DNA from 2 places in the Rhizobium sp. BR 317 genome. Region 2 is predicted to be linked to the other one. Evidence: predicted binding sites of a transcription regulator. Region 2 holds the regulator's gene; the other holds the start of a gene.

The links. The regulator LexA, encoded in region 2, represses DNA repair genes until DNA is damaged. The targets are predictions, from matches to a motif close to TGTTCNNNNTGTGTTCNG.
Region 1: QD357_RS01915 (dehydrogenase) is a predicted target of LexA. The motif match lies at 3,493-3,510, and genes of this name have one in related genera.

Annotation. Positions count from the first base shown of each region.
Region 1 is NZ_JARWLB010000001.1:393,823-399,833, forward strand. Features, by position in the region: gene ligD (non-homologous end-joining DNA ligase) at 1-777, opposite strand, end outside; gene QD357_RS01905 (hypothetical protein) at 969-1,565, opposite strand; gene QD357_RS01910 (hypothetical protein) at 1,922-2,989, shown strand; gene QD357_RS01915 (dehydrogenase) at 3,513-3,815, shown strand; gene QD357_RS01920 (SOS response-associated peptidase family protein) at 4,309-5,064, shown strand; gene QD357_RS01925 (hypothetical protein) at 5,096-5,680, opposite strand.
Region 2 is NZ_JARWLB010000001.1:276,762-288,927, forward strand. Features, by position in the region: gene QD357_RS01315 (mechanosensitive ion channel family protein) at 1-951, shown strand, start outside; gene QD357_RS01320 (DUF2721 domain-containing protein) at 997-1,548, shown strand; gene lexA (transcriptional repressor LexA) at 1,939-2,661, shown strand; gene QD357_RS01330 (ComEC/Rec2 family competence protein) at 2,642-5,101, opposite strand; gene gltA (citrate synthase) at 5,381-6,670, shown strand; gene lpxB (lipid-A-disaccharide synthase) at 6,700-7,881, opposite strand; gene QD357_RS01345 (LpxI family protein) at 7,878-8,759, opposite strand; gene lpxA (acyl-ACP--UDP-N-acetylglucosamine O-acyltransferase) at 8,761-9,576, opposite strand; gene fabZ (3-hydroxyacyl-ACP dehydratase FabZ) at 9,573-10,046, opposite strand; gene lpxD (UDP-3-O-(3-hydroxymyristoyl)glucosamine N-acyltransferase) at 10,039-11,103, opposite strand; gene bamA (outer membrane protein assembly factor BamA) at 11,154-12,166, opposite strand, start outside.

The DNA.
Region 1 (6,011 bases), 110 kb from region 2:
AGCCGCCAGCAGCAGCCGTCCGATGCCGCCCAACGCGGCCGTCGACGGCTCATAACCGACGATGATGAAACTGGCGCTCTGGACGCATTTGACCTTGATCCAGTCGCCGCGGCGATCGGAGTGATAGGGAGCATCGGTCCGCTTGGCGATGATCCCTTCAAGGCCATTCTCGCACGCGGCATCGAAGAGCGCAGCGCCATCGCCATCAAACACTTCCGACAATCTCAGAACACTCGAGCTTCCAGCCGGTACGATGCTTTCGAGCAGGTGTCGACGTGACGACAGTTCCATCGATCGAAGATCGTGGCCATCGAAATACAGGAGATCGAACGCCATGAAGATGGCCGAGCCGGAACTCAGCTTTCCACCGCGGCCGCCGAGCGACTGTTGCAGCAATCCGAAATCAGGTCTGCCCTGTTCGTCGAAGACTACTGCCTCGCCGTCCAGTATCGCTGTCGTGCCGATCTCGGCCGCAGCGGCCACTATCGCCGGGAAACGGTGCGTCCAGTTGAGACCGCCGCGGGTTAGTATCCGGACACCGGTCGACTCGACATGCACGGCCAGCCGGTAGCCATCCCATTTGATCTCGAAGAGCCAATCGGGGCCGATCGGCGGCTTGCTCCTTGAGAGTGCCAGGCACGGCTCTATGCGGCTCGGCATGGGATCGAGCGGCAAGCGCGGCTGTTTCGGATCTCTGGGCTTGCGGGGTCGGCTCTGAGCCGTTGCATCCGGATCAGCGAGCAGCGGCTTAGACGACTTACGCGGAGACCTTGTCATCCAATGAGTTCAACAGAGATATCTAAAAGAGTCGACTCTGCGGTTCACGTCGCCGGCTAACCCTTAGGCATTCTGGGAAGATGGGTGCGACCCCGCCCGATCGCGCGGGCGGTCCAGCTGGGCCCATCGAAGTGAGCACGCCCTCCCATTTGACCAGGGCGGGCGTGCTTCTTGTCAAACTCCGGCTTGAATTATCGAGTGCGTACAGCGTTGAGAGCCGCCTGCTGCTTCGCGAGCGATGCGTTAGAACGCTGGCCTCGATAGGCACCTTCTTTGGTGTGCGGATTGATCCAGGAAGCCCATTCAAGAGCGAGATTGGCTTGGAAAGCGGCGTCCGAGATCAGACCCATCTTCCATTCGCGATAACCTCGCAGTTCCAAAAGGCGCTGTGCAAGTCGGTCCTGGAGCGCTGCGTCGAACCGTTCGGTGCCACGAAGATGAAGGTCCTTACGAAGCCTTCGCAGCGTCGTTCGAACGATTTGATACCTTCCGACTGCCGATGAGTGCCAGACGTTCCCAGGATGCTGCAACATCAGGGTCTGGAGCCGGTCGATCTCGTTGATGGAAAGTGTGGTGAGGACAACAGGGCCTCCGGTATAAGCGCCGTATCCCAGTGTTTCCTCGTAGCCACGACCCTTGTCCGTGCCCTCGGTCTCCGCGAGGTAATCGAGAATAGGCATGGCGAGGTGCCCATCGTTCGCTTGTAGAATTTTGCTGGAAACGAAGGCGCTCGGCGGCAGAACGTTAAGGGCGAGCAGCAGGATGAAGCGCGCGAGAACAGATTGCATTGATCGAACCCCCAAAGGGTCCGAGACGGTTGTCGAAACGTCTTGCCGGACGCCTCGACAGGCGGTAACCTGAAGGTGCAATGGATTTCGGGTCGGTCAGCCGTCTCGGGGTCTAAGGCCGGGGTTGCCGCCCCGGCCAGCCTCACGCCGGTCACCCGGCGCCATTCCGACGGCGCATCCGCCAGAACGTCTATTTTCTGGCATTTTTCGACCCCGTGGATCGACGATTCAAACTCACACATCAGTCCTGTCGACATGACCGGACTCTTGACGGAGTCTGAGTCCGGGACGCCGCCACAATCGTGACCTATATTATGTTTGTCGAAACAGAAGCTCGCGTAGGCGGGAGGTCGAGATTGTTCGCCATTCCATATCAAGTGCTTCGCATCATCGAGATGGCAAAGCCGACGTGGTCACAAGTAGATATCCGAGAACAAGGTGGGCCCTGCGAACGGGTTCAGCGGCGTATTCTTAACGAGGATCCGGAATACAGGGTCAAAGACGAGCAGTCTCTGATGCGTATTCTGTCAAGCAATGGGATGCTGCCCTGGGGTGACGACTGGCACTTTCCGATAAGCAGGCTGTACGACCTGCTTTATGCGGGCAAGACATCCATTGTCGAGCATGAATTTGGTGCGATGGCCGATCTTGCAAAGATCGTCCTTGAACAGGGCGCGCCGACCGTGGACCCAGCTTTTAAGGTTGGAGCACGCTTTTTTTCGGGCCTCTACGAAATGGCGATCGCCAGTTCGACGAGATCCGTGCATGCGAAGCGGAAGGCTATCGCCGCCGAGGCTGCTTGCCATCACTTCCAATGCGTTATCGACGAACTCCGACATGACGCCTCCCCTGGTGCCTTGCTGGTCAAAGGCAAGGCTTCCGGCAACATCTTCGTCGTCATCTGGAATGCCACGCCGCGCAATCAGCGCGACGGTGCAGAAATGCGCAAGCGTGAGGAGACTTCCGGCTATCTTCAATGGGCTTTGGAACAGGTGAATCTGTTTCCCAAACTCGATACCGCGGCATTCAACGCTCTCGGGGTAGCGTCACGCTTTAGAAGGCGTGATCTTTACCCCCAGCTGCTCGACGCGCTCGTCGCAGCGAATTCCAAGTTCGAGCAATATGTCCAATACCAGGGCGACGACGACTATGATGATTTTCGATCGTGGCTCGATGAGAAAAGGCAGGAATCAGCGGCTAAAACCAAGAAGAAAAGGACACTAATCATGACAAATAACATTTCGCTCAACGCAATCATTGCTGTTGTCAGCGGGTTGGCGCTCCTCGCAGGAGTTGCCGTCCTCGGTCCGAAGAGCAGCAACGAAACTGCGAGACTCGCCGACCTCCGTCCGCATGCTCTCACGGGTGTGGACCACTCCCTCGTGGCCGACCTTCGCCCCCACGCTAGCAACAAAGTGGTCTAGTTGATGACCGCGCGCCGATCCGCCGTTCGTTGGGACACTAGATTTTCAATCTGGGAAGAGGGGTACGACTCCCATGGGACGTGCCACCCGTTCAGACAGGCAGGGCAACCCGTTTCCCCATTACGGTATGCCAATCCGCCCCGAAGGCGCGCACGCGACGTTCAGTAATGGGGAGTAGAGTTTTGACCTCCTCGCTAGCAGCCGCCGATGCCCTTACCCAAGTACGCGCTCGGTGGCTGCACAATTCGGATTTCATATGCGCAGAGTCCCTCCACCTACCCTACCCCACGGCGGTCCCGACCGTCGCCTCGAATGCCAGGGCGCGATCCATGTCGCAATGCGGGATCTCGTGAGCGCGGCCGTGGCCGCCGGCCTGGGAGGAGATGGAGATGACGACTGCCCTGATTGAGGTGGCCGACGTCATCTGCTCATGATGATCGAAAACGGGGAAGTTGGCGACTTGATAGCACGGCTCAACAAGTAGCCTTGACTCTGGGGCAAACGAGAACATAATAAGAACATATTGACGGCAGCAATCGCTGCCAATCAATTCCGCCAACCAGTTGTTTCAACTATGAAGACTCCTCTGCCAACAGAGGAGAAGGAAGATGTTTGCCCAATGTCCGCTGTATCCGTCGAGACGGAAGAATCTGAATTCGACCCCATTGAAGCAGCCCTTGCCCTTTGCGGCGGAGATGCCCGCGCGACGATCGGCGCGCTGTTGCAAGAGCTGCAATTCGTCCGTGGCCAGCTGGCCTTAGTGGAATCCGGAATGAGCGTCGGCTTTACCCGAGGATGGAAGCCCAGTTTTGAAGGAGAAGCGTGATGGAGCCTGGCATGATATCGATACAAAACATGTCGAAGGACGCTGAAGGCCAGCCGGCTGGCCGAGCTTGAGACACGTCAGTGCCCGAAACGCATCCACCAGCCTACCTGTCGCCTTCGAAGCTCGCACTGCTTCCGAAACTTTCGAGTTTCCAAGATCGCCAATATGTAGAGATCAAATGTAAATGGTGCCGGATTAGGCACCTATATGAGCCGGCCGACCTCATCGAGATTTTCGGTGATCTTCCGATCATGGGCATCGAGCGACAGTTTCGGTGCAGTCGATGCGGTAAGAAAGAATACCTGGCGTCGGATCTGCAATCCGTTAGCGGCCCGGGGGCTGTCGGCATTACCGTCCGGCGCCTTGTGAGGATCAAGACGCTCAGGCGTCCTGTCTGGAAAGACGTAAAGCGATAACGCAGCCGAGCGTCATCCTAGACACCATCTACCATTTTTGATGATGATGGCCCAAACGAACGGAGGAGCTTGAAGCAGTGTGTAATCTCTACAACGTCACGACGAACCAAGAAGCCATCCGACAGTTCACCAGAGCGATGATCGACAGCATCGGTAATCTTGAGCCATCGCTTGATGTCTATCCAGACCGCTTTGGTCCGATCGTGCGCAACACCTCGGCCGGCCGCGAAATGGCAATGGTGAGATGGGGATTGCCCAGCTCGCAACAGGCGCTCATGCAGGCCACCAAAAAACGCGCCGACAAGCTCCAGGCAAAGGGCACACCATTTGATTTCGGCCAGTTGTTGAGGATGGAGCCAGACGGCGGAACGACAAACGTCCGGCGCACGGACAGCAAACATTGGACGCGCTGGCTTGGCGTCGAAAACCGCTGTGTTGTACCGTTCACGCGCTTTGCTGAACCGGACTACGGGAGCCGAGTAGAAGGCAGCCGTGTTCCGAACGCTTGGTTTGCTGCAAGCGAGGACCAGCCGCTCATGTTCTTCGCCGGCATATGGGTGCCGCAATGGCGATCGGTTCGGAAGGTCAAGGAGGGAGAGATAACGATCGATCTCTACGGATTCCTGACGACCGAGTCCAACCGGGTCGTCGGCGAAATTCACGAAAAGGCGATGCCAGTCATACTTCGGAACGTGGAAGAACTCGAACTATGGATGACCATGCCGTGGGAGGAAGCGAAACGGCTGCAGCGGCCGTTACCGGATGACGAATTGCTGTTGCTGCCAGGAGATGTCATGGCGTCGGCGCCTAGTCAGGAGTCGACGCTGCTATGAGCGACGAAACTCAAACCGGATATTGGCACCCTCACTGCGAGCCTGTAGCTTTTACAGTCGTTGTGTCAGGTACTTTGGCGCCCCGGGCCGCATCTGCCCCACGACCAGGTTGAATGCTACCGCCAGCGCCGTCCGGAAGCTGTACCAAACTTTGGTGCTCGGCGGCCTTGGATTGGTGCGCATCGGCTGTCGGATCCCTCAGCGTGAAGACGAACGTGACGTATATAGCAAAGAAAGCTAGCGAAACTGTAAGTATAAGCAACCCTGTCACAGACGATTTTAGCGCAATCTTATTGTGTTCTATTGTTAAGTCGCTAGCGGAACTGAGTGAATCTTTTCCAAGAACCGCTAGTTTGTATGATGCGAGTAGTTGAAAGGCTGCCAAGACCACGCCGGAAAGGGTGATTATGACAACCATCCAGAGCATTACCTCATTCTCAAAGATTTGGCGAAGATAGAGTGCCTGCCTGACCTGTTCGCGGCTGATTTCAGCTTCAAAATAGCTGCGTGCATAGCAATAGTTAAGCGCGGAACCTAGGATCTGAAATTTATCGCCATCTAGCCCGACGGTTTTAACAATCTCGCCCGTGCATTGCGGCAATACCTCTCCGCTCATCACCTATTTTCCTTCAACGATTTTCTGTTCTTTGATCCTCGTGCGAAATAAAACGGACAGACTTGCCTCATTGTACCGAACCGGAATATTCCTGACCATACGCGTCAGGACAATAGCAATCATCACCACTATAATAATCGGAAGAACTTCGAAACCTACAGTATTGTGTTTGGCTAATCCAGCAAATATACTGTCGTAGCATTGGAACAGGTGGAACCTGTGCCCACTGCCCAACGTAACCCTGCGCTGGATTGCCAGTGCTGTACCCTTGGCCGTTGGGCTGAGGGGGAAATCTTGTTTGCGGTCCCGGAGTCCATTGCGTAGTAGGATA
Region 2 (12,166 bases):
ATCTGGCACTATGATCCCAACATCCTCGCACGAGAAAATCCGGCAATCGACGCAGCCGTTCGCGGCGCACTGAAGAGCGTCGTCATCCTGATTTTGGCCGATCTCTGCTGGCAGTTGTCGAAAGCATTCATTGACGAGAGATTGAGCGTTGCCGATAGCGACGCATCCTCGCCGTCGGCGGAAGCCGCGCGCGCGGGCCGCCTTCGCACCCTGCTGCCGATCTTCCGCAACGCGCTTGCAGCCATCGTCATCGCGGCCGCCGTCCTCACGGTATTGTCGGAAATGGGCGTGCAGATCGGGCCGCTGATTGCGGGAGCCGGCATATTCGGCGTGGCGATAGGCTTCGGCTCGCAAACGCTCGTCAAGGATATCGTCAGCGGCATTTTCTACCTCATGGACGATGCCTTCCGCGTTGGCGAATACATTCAGAGCGGCAGCTACAAGGGAACTGTGGAATCCTTCAGCCTGCGTTCCGTCAGGCTTCGACATCATCGCGGTCCGGTGTTCACGGTTCCCTTCGGCGAACTTGGCGCCGTTCAGAACATGAGCCGTGACTGGGCGATCGATAAATTCATGCTGCGGGTTCCGTTCAACACCGATGTCGCCAAGGCGAAGAAGATCGCCAAGCAAATCGGAGAGCAATTGAAGGAAGATCCGGAAATCGGCCCGCAAATCCTCGAGACCCTGAAAATGAAGGGCGTCGAGCAGATCGGCGACTTCGGTATCGAACTGAGCTTTGCCTTCACCGTCCTTCCCGGTCGGCAAACCTATATCCGGCGGCGCGCCTACACCATGATCCGCGACGCCTTCATGGAAAACGGTATCGAATTCGCTCAGCCAACCGTCCAGGTGGGCGGCGAGGAGAAATCCGACACCGCAGCCGCCGCTCTGACAATGCACAAAAAGAGAACCGCTGAACAGTTGGCACAATCGCCGGCGCCACCGACGTAAAACATTCGCGTGAGATCAGCCACGGCCTCACGCTGACGTCCTTCCTTGCCGAAGCAACACCCCGAACCTGATGCGGATGACGTCGGAAAGGAGATCGAGCGTGCTGAACGACCAGCTAACGTCTGCTGCCGCGCACGTTATTCAAATAGCGCTGACGCCGGTCTTTCTGCTGGCCTGGCCGGCACCGCCGGGTGCCTCAATGTTTTCTCGGCTAGGCTCGCCCGCGTCTCGGACCGGGTCAACAGCCTTTTCGAACGGGTGACTTCGGAGGACCCGGATGAAACGCGGCTGCTGCAGCTCTACTATCTGCGGCGGCGGACATTGGCGCTTGAGGTTGCCGTCCTGCTCGGCACGGCATCGGGCATGTGCACATGCCTTGCAACGCTCGGCCTCATGGGCGGAGCGATTCGCCAGCAATTTCGCGAGCAGCTACTGCTGTGGTTCTTCGGCCTTGCCGTCATCGCGCTCATGGGCGCTTTCGTGGCCTTTCTCTTCGAGATGATTCTGGCCGGTCGCAGTATGCTAAAGCAGATCGCCAACGACCGCACCCTGCTCGAGCATACGCACAGGAGTTCGAGTAAGAGCCCAACCTATTGAATTTCCATCCAATATTACTAGAATCGTCGCCGATCCCAGCCCCGCGAAAATTCGATCCTTCCTGTTCGATCTACAGTTTGTTCTCCTTCGTTCGGAGAGCATCGCTCTCCAAAGAGACTATTGAGCAAACAACGTGGCTTTTTATCGCTTTTGAGATGGACCGCTCCTGATCGCAGAAATCACATTTAATCGTATTCCATATACATATCAGTACCTTAGTCTGTATGCGTCGAGAAAATCCGTCAGCCCAGGACCCGTTCTGTTCCCATTTATTTGAGACACTTACAAAATATTCACCAAAATTTAAGGACTTGCGGAACACATATGGAACATATAGTGTCCGTTCTGGATTTGTTTCACGACACCTTCTCAGTCCCGAGGTTCAAAACGATGTTGACGCGCAAGCAGCAGGAACTGCTTCTCTTCATTCACGAACGCATGAAGGAGTCCGGCGTTCCGCCATCTTTCGACGAGATGAAAGATGCGCTGGACCTCGCGTCAAAATCTGGCATTCACCGTCTCATCACGGCTTTGGAAGAGCGCGGTTTCATCCGCCGTCTGCCGAACCGGGCCCGGGCGCTGGAAGTCATCAAGCTGCCGGAGGCCTATAGCCCGAGCCTGCAGCCACGCCGCGGCTTTTCGCCAAGCGTCATCGAGGGTAGCCTTGGCAAACCGCAACTTGTGCCGCCACCCGCTCCCGCCAAGCCGGTAAGTGAGGAAAACAACAGTTCGGTCTCGGTCCCCGTCATGGGCCGCATCGCCGCCGGCGTTCCGATCTCGGCCATCCAGAACAATACCCATGACATCACCGTTCCCGCCGACATGCTCGGCTCCGGCGAGCACTATGCGCTGGAGGTCAAGGGCGACTCGATGATCGATGCCGGCATCTTTGATGGCGATACCGTCATTATCCGCAACGCCACGACCGCCAATCCCGGCGACATCGTCGTCGCTCTCGTCGATGATGAAGAGGCGACATTGAAGCGCTTCCGCCGCAAGGGAGCTTCGATCGCGCTTGAGGCCGCTAACCCGGCTTACGAGACCCGTATTTTCGGGCCGGATCGTGTGAAAGTGCAAGGCAAGCTCGTCGGCCTCATTCGCCGCTATCACTGACGGGTGACACCGGTGCGATCGGCGCTCCGAAAGTACCGGTTCGCCAGTCATAGGCGCGATGAAGGCTCCATGGCCGCGTTAGATTTTCAAACGCCGCCGTTATTACCGGTTTCTCGGCGCCGAGGTTCATTTCGATGGACCCAGTCCGGCGAAGTGTTACGCCCGTAAAAAGCATAGCGCCGGAGCGGCAGCGATCAAGCCGCAGCCGTATGGGTGTGACGACGATATTGGCGGTATCGCAGGCCGGAGCGAGATAAGCAGCGTCTTCAATGGTGACAAGCATGTCGCCATTCTCCAGCATTGCCACGCACCAAGCCCCTTTCTGGCAGGCGAAACCGCCCTGCCCGGCATTGTCCAGTGCCGCATCCATCGCCTTTCGAACGGCGGTCTGTTCGTCGGAACTCAAGCGGCGATGCTTGTCCGATTTGCTGATTTTAGGGAGCTGGCTGTCGGGCGGAAGCATCGCAGGCGGTTGCTGCTCGGTGATCGCCAGGGCTCTTTGCCACTGCTCGAAGATGAAATCGGGCGGTTTCTCACGGTTGGTCGTCAACGCACCGTTTCGCAGCAAAGCGACCAGCGTACCGTCCTCGGAGATCATCAGATCGGGTTTCGGAACACCGGGGCTGAGGGCCACGACTGCGACCGAGCCAATGATCAAAAGCGCACCCGCATGCCGCAGCCATGTTTTGAGCAGGGTCATCAGCAAGAAGCCGACTATGACCGTGGGAAATAGCCAGACCGGTAGTCGGCCAAAGGGAATATTGCCGCCCCAGGCGGCGACCGTTTTGGCAACGACGATGACGGCATCGAGTCCCGCGCCGGTGATCTGCCAGAAAGGAGCATCGACGCCAAACGGCATCAGCATTGTAGCCGCCATACCAAAAGGCATGACGACAAAGGAGACGACCGGCATGGCCGCCAGATTGGCGACAAGACCATATGTCGCCAAGCGGTGAAAATGCTCTATCGAGAAGATCGCGGTCGACGCGCCGCCGATAAAGGAGGTCGACAATATGCCTCCGAAGAAGCGCGAGACGAAGAGCAGCGGACGCAGGAGCCGGAACCGGGAGAGAACGCTTTCCCGATGCGGTCGCCTCGTCCAGAGCGAATAACCGGACACCAATGCCAAGGTCGCCGCGTAGGACATCTGGAAACTTGGTCCGAGCGCCTGTGACGGTGACAGAATGAGGATGACGATCGCCGACAGTGCTACGTTTCGGAGGCTGAGGGATGGCCGGTCGAAGAGCACGGCAACCAGCATGATCGCCATCATGATGAAAGCGCGCTCTGCCGATACGCCGAAGCCGGAAATGAAATAATAGGCTGTCACCGTGACCAGCGCGCCGAAGGCTGCGATCTTCTTCGTTGGCCAGGCCTGGGCCACGCCGAAAAACAGGCTGAGGGCATAACGCAGGCCGACATAAAAGATGCCCGCGGAGAGCGCCATGTTCAGGCCGGAGATGGCAATGATATGCGCAAGACCTGAGGTCCGCAGCGCTTCCGTCGTCTCATCCGAGATCGCTCGTCTCTCATCGGTGACAAGCGAGGCCGCAAAGGCGCCGGTGTCACCGGGCAAAAGCATCCTAATCCTGTCGCCGATGCTGCTGCGCAAACGCGCGAGCCAGATATCCGCCTTATCGAAAAACGATCCCTGAGCAACATCACTGGTCGGTGATAGTAGCGTCGGCGTTCCGTAGGCAAAGCCGTTCGCGCCGGTGCCATCGAAATAGGCGCTGAAGGCGAAATCGTTGAGACCGGGCAAGGCGGGTCCGGCCGGTGGCGTCAGCCGCGCCCTGCCTTGAATGCGATCCCCGAGTTCAAAGGGCTGGAGCTGTTTGCGCACGAAAATGGTGATCTGCGCCGGAGGCCGGCGAACAGCCGGCTTTTCCGTTGCCTCGAGAGCTACGACATAGCGCCAACGCCCCTTATCGTCGGCCTCGCGCCGTTCGATCCGCCCGGTGATCGTAGTCGTCACCGCAGAGTCGAGCATCACCGTCGACGCGCGCCAGGTTTCGCATTGCGCCAAAGCCATGCCGGAGCAGGCAAGCATGGCCGCATACAGCAAGTGCCGCAACACCCGCCCCGCCTCCTGTTGGATGAAGAAAGCGGCTGCGAAGATAAGGAGGGCGGCAAAAACGGCCTGCGGCGGCGGATCGGCTCCGGCGGCAAACCAGAAGATCGCGCCGGCGCCGATATAGACCGGCGCAAACAGCATCGCGCGACCGTACGCCGCCTCTTCTTCGACCAAATGGTAAATGCCGAGTCGGATGCTGCCTGCCGCAAGGCGAAGACGGGCAATAAGCGCGGCGTGATCCTGTGTTCGCTCCGGCCGCATCGCTTTGGTAGCAGAAATAGTCGTGCCGATGCCGTGCTCGCGCTCGGCAACCGCAGCAAACTCCCTACTTTCCACCTGCGGATCCGGTGCCTCTAAATTAGGCATATACCCCAGCGCCCACGCAAAACTACAGCTAGAGCGAGAGTTTTGCCGTCACCGCTAGGTGATTTCAACTGAAATCGGCCTAATCTCCAACAAATGACGCCAATTCATGTTAGCGCACGACGAGTCCGCCTACCGCAGTGCCCAAAAGTTGATACCGCAATGCACAAATAGGCGTAACGATAACTTGGCATTAGGCTCTGGATCATATAGCTAATCGTTAGTCGCTTAACCCTTTGGCGCTTTTTAAGGCGCCATCCCGCCAAATCTTGGAGGATCAGCATGACGGAACAAAGCGCGAAACTAACTTGGGGTGAAAAGACGGTGGATTTGCCGGTTAAGACCGGAACCATCGGCCCAAGTGTCATTGATATTGGTGCCCTTTATAAGAACACCTCCACTTTCACCTACGATCCTGGCTTCACCTCGACTGCGTCGTGCGAGTCCAGAATCACCTTTATTGATGGCGACGAAGGCGTTCTGCTGCATCGCGGTTATCCGATCGAACAGCTTGCTGAACACGGCGATTTCCTCGAAGTCTGTTACCTGCTGCTCTACGGCGAATTGCCGACCGCAGCCCAGAAGAAAGACTTCGATTACAGGGTCGTGCACCACACCATGGTGCATGAGCAAATGTCCCGCTTCTTCACCGGTTTCCGCCGCGATGCGCATCCGATGGCCGTCATGTGCGGCTGCGTCGGCGCTCTGTCGGCCTTCTATCACGACTCCACCGACATCACCGATCCGCACCAGCGCATGGTCGCAAGCCTGCGCATGATCGCCAAGATGCCGACGCTTGCCGCCATGGCTTACAAGTACCATATCGGCCAGCCCTTCGTTTACCCGAAGAACGATCTCGACTATGCCTCGAATTTCCTGCGCATGTGCTTTGCCGTGCCCTGCGAGGAATATGTAGTCAATCCGGTGCTTGCACGCGCCATGGACCGCATCTTCATCCTGCACGCGGATCATGAGCAGAACGCGTCGACCTCGACGGTTCGTCTCGCTGGCTCTTCCGGCGCCAACCCGTTCGCTTGCGTTGCCGCTGGCATCGCATGCCTCTGGGGCCCGGCTCATGGCGGCGCCAATGAAGCAGCGCTCAACATGCTGACGGAAATCGGCACGGTTGACCGTATTCCGGAATATATCGCCCGCGCCAAGGACAAGAACGATCCGTTCCGTCTGATGGGCTTCGGCCATCGCGTCTACAAGAACTACGATCCGCGCGCCAAGATCATGCAGAAGACGGCGCACGAAGTGCTCGGCGAACTCGGCATCAAGGACGATCCGTTGCTCGACATCGCGATCGAACTGGAACGTATCGCGCTGACCGATGACTATTTCATCGAGAAGAAGCTTTACCCGAACGTCGACTTCTATTCCGGCATCACGCTGAAGGCCCTGGGCTTCCCCACGACCATGTTCACAGTGCTGTTTGCGCTTGCCCGCACCGTCGGCTGGATCGCTCAGTGGAACGAGATGATCGAAGATCCGGAACAGCGTATCGGCCGTCCGCGCCAGCTCTACACCGGCGAACCGCTGCGCGAATACGTTCCGGTTTCCAAGCGTTAAGCCGAAAAACGAGACAACAAAAAACCCGGTCAGAAATGGCCGGGTTTTTTCTTGGACAAGACATCGAGAACGATCGCCGCCGCCTTTTCGCCAGGCGGTTCCTCGGTCTGCATTCGCTGCCAGACCAGATCGTAGCCGTGAAGCATAGCCGCAAGCTCCGGCGTATCATTCGACAAGCGCTCCATATAGCGGGCCAACAGACCGGGACGCAGCACGTCGTTGATCAGCTCGGGCACCACGGCATAATCCGCAATCAAATTCGGCAGAGCCGCCGTCCAGGTTTTGATGCGCGAAAGCACGAACCGGGCGAGCCACTCGGTCTTATAGGCCGAAATGACGGGAACGCCCGCAAGCCCCAATTCCAGAACCACGGTGCCGGAGGCTGCCATTGCAGCATCCGCTTCCGCAAAAGCATTCCACTTGGCATCCTGGCCGACGAAGACATCCGGCTTGACGCTCCAGTTTTCAAGCAGCGAGCGCACCAATGCCTCCTGCCGCGGAACGGTCGGCAAGACATAACGAACGCGATCGCTTCGCCGGCTAAGCTCCAGCACCGCCTGCTCGAAAACCGGCAGAAGCTGGCGAATTTCCGAGGAACGCGATCCGGGAAGCAGCAGGATCGTCTTCTCGCCATCAGGCGCGCTAGGCACCCGAAGCGCACGCAGGCGACGGGTCTCCAGCAGGTTCGGATCCACCGTCAGGCGATGGCCGACATAGGTGGTAGCCGGCCCCGCCAGCCGCTGCATCGCCGCCGGCTCGAAGGGTAGAATGGCGAGGACGTGATCGACATAGGCGAGCATCTTCTGCGCGCGATATTCTTTCCACGCCCACACGCTCGGGCAGACATAGTCGACGACCGGCAGGTCAGGCAGCGCAGCGCGGACCTTCTTGGCGACGCGATGGGTGAAATCCGGGCTGTCTATGATGAGCAGCACGTCAGGCTTGGCCGCGATGATGGCGTCCGCCGTCTGGCGGATACGGGCAAGCAGTTTCGGCAAGCGCTTGATAACCTGCGCAAAACCCATGATCGACAGTTCGGAATAATCGAAAAGCGAACGCAAGCCCTGCGCTTCCAGCGCGTCGCCACCAACGCCGATTAGCTCGATGGGGCCATCGTAGCGTTGCTTCAATGCCGCGACGAGATCGCCGCCAAGCAGATCGCCGGAGACCTCGCCGGCGATGACAGCGAGTTTCAACGGCGCACCGCTCACATGAAGCCCTCCGCGCTGAGGCCACGGTCGATGCCGCAGACGAAAAGCCCGGCTTCGTCGGCAGCCGCGATGACCGCTTCACGTTCCAGGACCAGCGCCCTGCCAGCCTCGACGGCGATGCCGGCAAGGCCGGCTCTCTTGGCGTTGAGTACCGTCGAGACCCCGATCGACGGCAGGTCTGCGCGTACATCCTGCTGAGGCTTGCAGAGCTTCACCAATACGCCGCGACGACGTTTTGATATGCGCCCGTCGGCCCGCAAACCTGCCACACGCTCGATCATCTTGTCCGTGCCCTCGGCGCCTTCGAGTGCCACGACGCGGCCGCCGACGCTGACGGCACCCTGCCCGACATCCAGCAGCCCCAGCGCAACGGCTGCCTTCGCACCTTGCGCAATATCGCGCAGGTCCTCTTCCGATGGCGAGAAACGGCCAAGCGGCCCGGTGGTCGCCAACAAATCCGGTGCGATCTCATGCGCGCCGACGACGCGGACGCCGCCAGCCTCGATCAAGCGGATCACCATCTGCAACACGGCATTATCGCCGCCGGAAAGAAGGGTGCGGATGGTCAACGGCAATTCCTTGATGACGCGCCAGGTCGGGCGCACGTCGCGCCAAGGCGGACGGCGCGCAACACCGCCGGACATCACGACCCGGTCGACCCCATAGCGGCGAAACATCGCCTCCAGGCCGGCAAAATTGCCGACGCCGAGATTGGCATGATCGAAAGCGGACCAATCGCGATCCGCCTCGTCCGTCAGTGCTATGATAACAGGATTTTCACCTGCCTGGCGGGCGGCGTCGGCGACATAGGCCGGCAAAAAGCCGCTGCCTGCGATGATCGCCAGCCTGCCCGTATGGCTTTGACCGCTCGCGGCCACCTCAGCCCTTACCGCGATTGGGCGACGACAATGCGCGATCGCTGTCGGCGGCGATGAAATCGAGGATCTCGATCACTTCCTTGCAATCGGCATATTCAGCGCGGATCGCCGCCGCATTGTCGCGGATCGAACCTTCGCCTTCGAAAATGCTCTTATAGGCGCGGCGAACCGAATGGATGACCGAACGCTCAATTCCGGCCCGGGTCATGCCGACAATGTTGAGGCCCGAGAGCACGCCCGGATTTCCGTTCAGCATGCCATAGGGAATGACGTCGTAGCTCGCGGCGGAGAGACCACCGACGAAAGCTTGCCGACCGATACGGGTAAACTGATGCACCGCGCAGCCGCCGCCGAGGATGACTCGGTCTTCCACGGTGACATGCCCCGCCAGCATCACATTGTTCGACATGATGACATTGTTGCCGACGCGGCAATCATGGGCGACGTGCGAATTGGCAAGGAACAGATTGTCGTTGCCGACGATGGTCTTGCCGCCGTAGTCGGCCGTCCCGGTATTGATCGTCACGCCTTCGCGGATCGTGCAATTCTCGCCGACATCCAGCGTCGTCTCTTCACCACCATGATGCACGCTCTGCGGATCGCCGCCTACGACAGCCATGGGGAATATCTTCGTGCCCTTGCCGATCGTCGTCCGGCCGGTCACGACAGCATGCGTCAGGAGCTGGACGGCATCATGCAGCACGACCTTGGGGCCGACATGGCAGAACGGACCGACGACGACGTTCTCGCCAATGACCGCTCCATCCTCAACAACCGCGAGCTTATGAATGCGCGCGCTTTTTGCAATGCTGCTCATGCCTGCTCTTGGTCCTTCCGTACGATCATCGCGCCGATATCGGCCTCGGCAACCAGCGAACCATCGACCTTGGCGTCGCAATGGAACTTCCAGATCGTACCGCGCTGCTTCAGCTTGACGACATGGAACTCAACACGGTCGCCCGGCACGACCGGCTTGCGGAAACGGGCATTATCGATCGTCATGAAGTAGACGAGATTGCCGCCGATTCCATCCTTGCGGGCGCAGATCGCGCCAGCCGTCTGCGCCATGCCTTCAATCAGCAGCACGCCCGGCATGATCGGAGATTCCGGAAAGTGGCCGGTGAATTGCGGCTCGTTGGCCGTGACGTTCTTGATACCGATGGCGGAGTTATCGCTATCGATCTCAATGATCTTGTCGACCATGAGGAAGGGGTAGCGATGCGGCAAGAGCTTCATGATTTCGATGACGTCTGCCGACGACATCGACGTCTTGGCTTCTTCAGTCATGCTCCGCACCGTCCTTCTTTTCTCTGGCTCCTGATCGCTTTGCGATCTCCGCCGACTCTCTCAGAAAATCCCACAATGGCCGCGCCGGAAGACCAGCATAACGCTCACCCGCTGGAATATTATTCATTACGCCGCTCTTGGCGCCGATCTGAACGCCGTCGCCGATATGAATGTGGCCGTTCAAGCCTGCCTGACCGCCGATCTGCACACCATCGCCGAGCACCGTGCTGCCGGCTATGCCGACCTGGCTGACGATGGCGCAGTGGCGGCCGATGCGGACGTTATGTCCGATCTGTACCTGGTTGTCGATCTTCGTGCCTTCGCCGATGACCGTATCATCCATGGTGCCGCGATCGATCGTGGTGTTGGCGCCGATCTCGACATTATCCTGAATGATGACGCGGCCGATCTGCACGATTTTCACCATGCCGCGCGGCCCCGGCGCATAGCCAAACCCATCCTGGCCGATGCGCGCACCATTGTGAATGATGACGCCATTGCCGAGATAGGAGCAAAGCACACTCGCGCCGCCACCGATCGTGCAATTGCGCCCGATCTTGACGCCCGGCCCGATCATCGCGCCAGATCCGATGCGTGTGCCCTCGCCGATCTCGGCACCAGGCCCGATAACCGCGCACGGCTCAACGCCGACATTCGCCTCAAGCTTGGCGGTTGGATCGATGAAAGCCGCCGGCGAAATCAGCGTTGGCGCAGACGTCAGCGCAACCGGACGCATGGCTTGCGGATGCAGAAGAGCACCCGCCAGCGCGAAATCCGTATGCGGCTTTTTGGAAAGGAGAACCGGGATATGCGCGGGAACGAAAGACTTCAGCGCCGGCAAACAAATGATCGCCGAAGCCCGACAGGTCTCCAATTCCGCACGATTCTTCCGGGAGAGAATGTAGCAAACGTCGCCTTCGCCCGCCCGATAGACGGGAGCGATGGACTTGATGACGACGCCGGCAAAGGCCTCGTCAACAAGCTCCGCCCCAAGATACTCGGCCAGCGCGCTTAGGCTGACGCCATCATGGGGCGGAAAAAAACCGATATGTTCCATAAGCACCAGCTCCAGAACGGTGTTAAGCCCGCAGTTCTGGGCTGCCGATATCAGAACTGGTTGGCGATGCCAAACCGGAAATTCTCGGTCTTGTCGTAATCTTCCTTGAGAACCGGCACAGCATAGTCAACACGGATGACACCGAAGGGCGACGACCAGATCAGACCTGCACCCAGCGAAGCACGGATCGAGCTGTCGTTGTGCAGGACGTCACCGAAGAGATCAGCCTTGTTGCCATAGAGCGTGCCCGCATCGGCAAAGGCTGCGACGCGCAGACCGATATCCTGCGGAACGCCCGGCATCGGCATGCTTGCTTCAGCCGAAGCCGTGAAGTAGGTCGTGCCGCCCAGCGCATCGCCATGCGACGAACGCGGACCAATACCAGCATTTTCGAAGCCGCGGATTTCACGACCACCAAGCGTGAACTGATCGAAGACGTTCAGGTGATCGCCCGTCGGCATGACATAACCGGCGCCGACCGTCAGCGAGCCGATGATGTCGGCTTCGTCGCTGATCATCTTATAGTAACGCGCCTTGCCGCTCAGCTTGTAGAAGTCGGAGTCGCCACCCAGACCCGCATATTCATGCGTGAACTTGGCGATGATACCTTCGCGCGGCAGGTTCTGGTCGTCCAGCGTGTTGTAGGTGAAGGTCTGCGAAATCGTCGACTGAACCCACGGGCTGTTGTTCACGAGGTTCAGGTAGGGAGCAGACAGATTGTTTTCCCAGTCGTTGGTACCGTCGTACTGCAGGCGCTTGTAGTTGTAGCGCAGCGTCGTCGCGAAGTTCTCGGTGATCGGCGCGGTGACGCGCAGCGAGAAGCCTTCTTCCGAATAATCGTAGAAATCATCGCTCGAGGTCTGGTTCCGGAAGATGTCGAAGCCGGCAGCCAGACGATAGCCGAGGAAATAGGGCTCGGTGAACGAGATGTTATAGGTACGGTTGCCTTCCGTGCCGGCACCAGCAGCAATACGGATGTACTGGCCACGACCCAGGAAGTTCTTTTCTTCGACCGAAGCCTCCAGCAGCAGGCCGCCATTGTTGCCGACAGCGTAACCAGCAC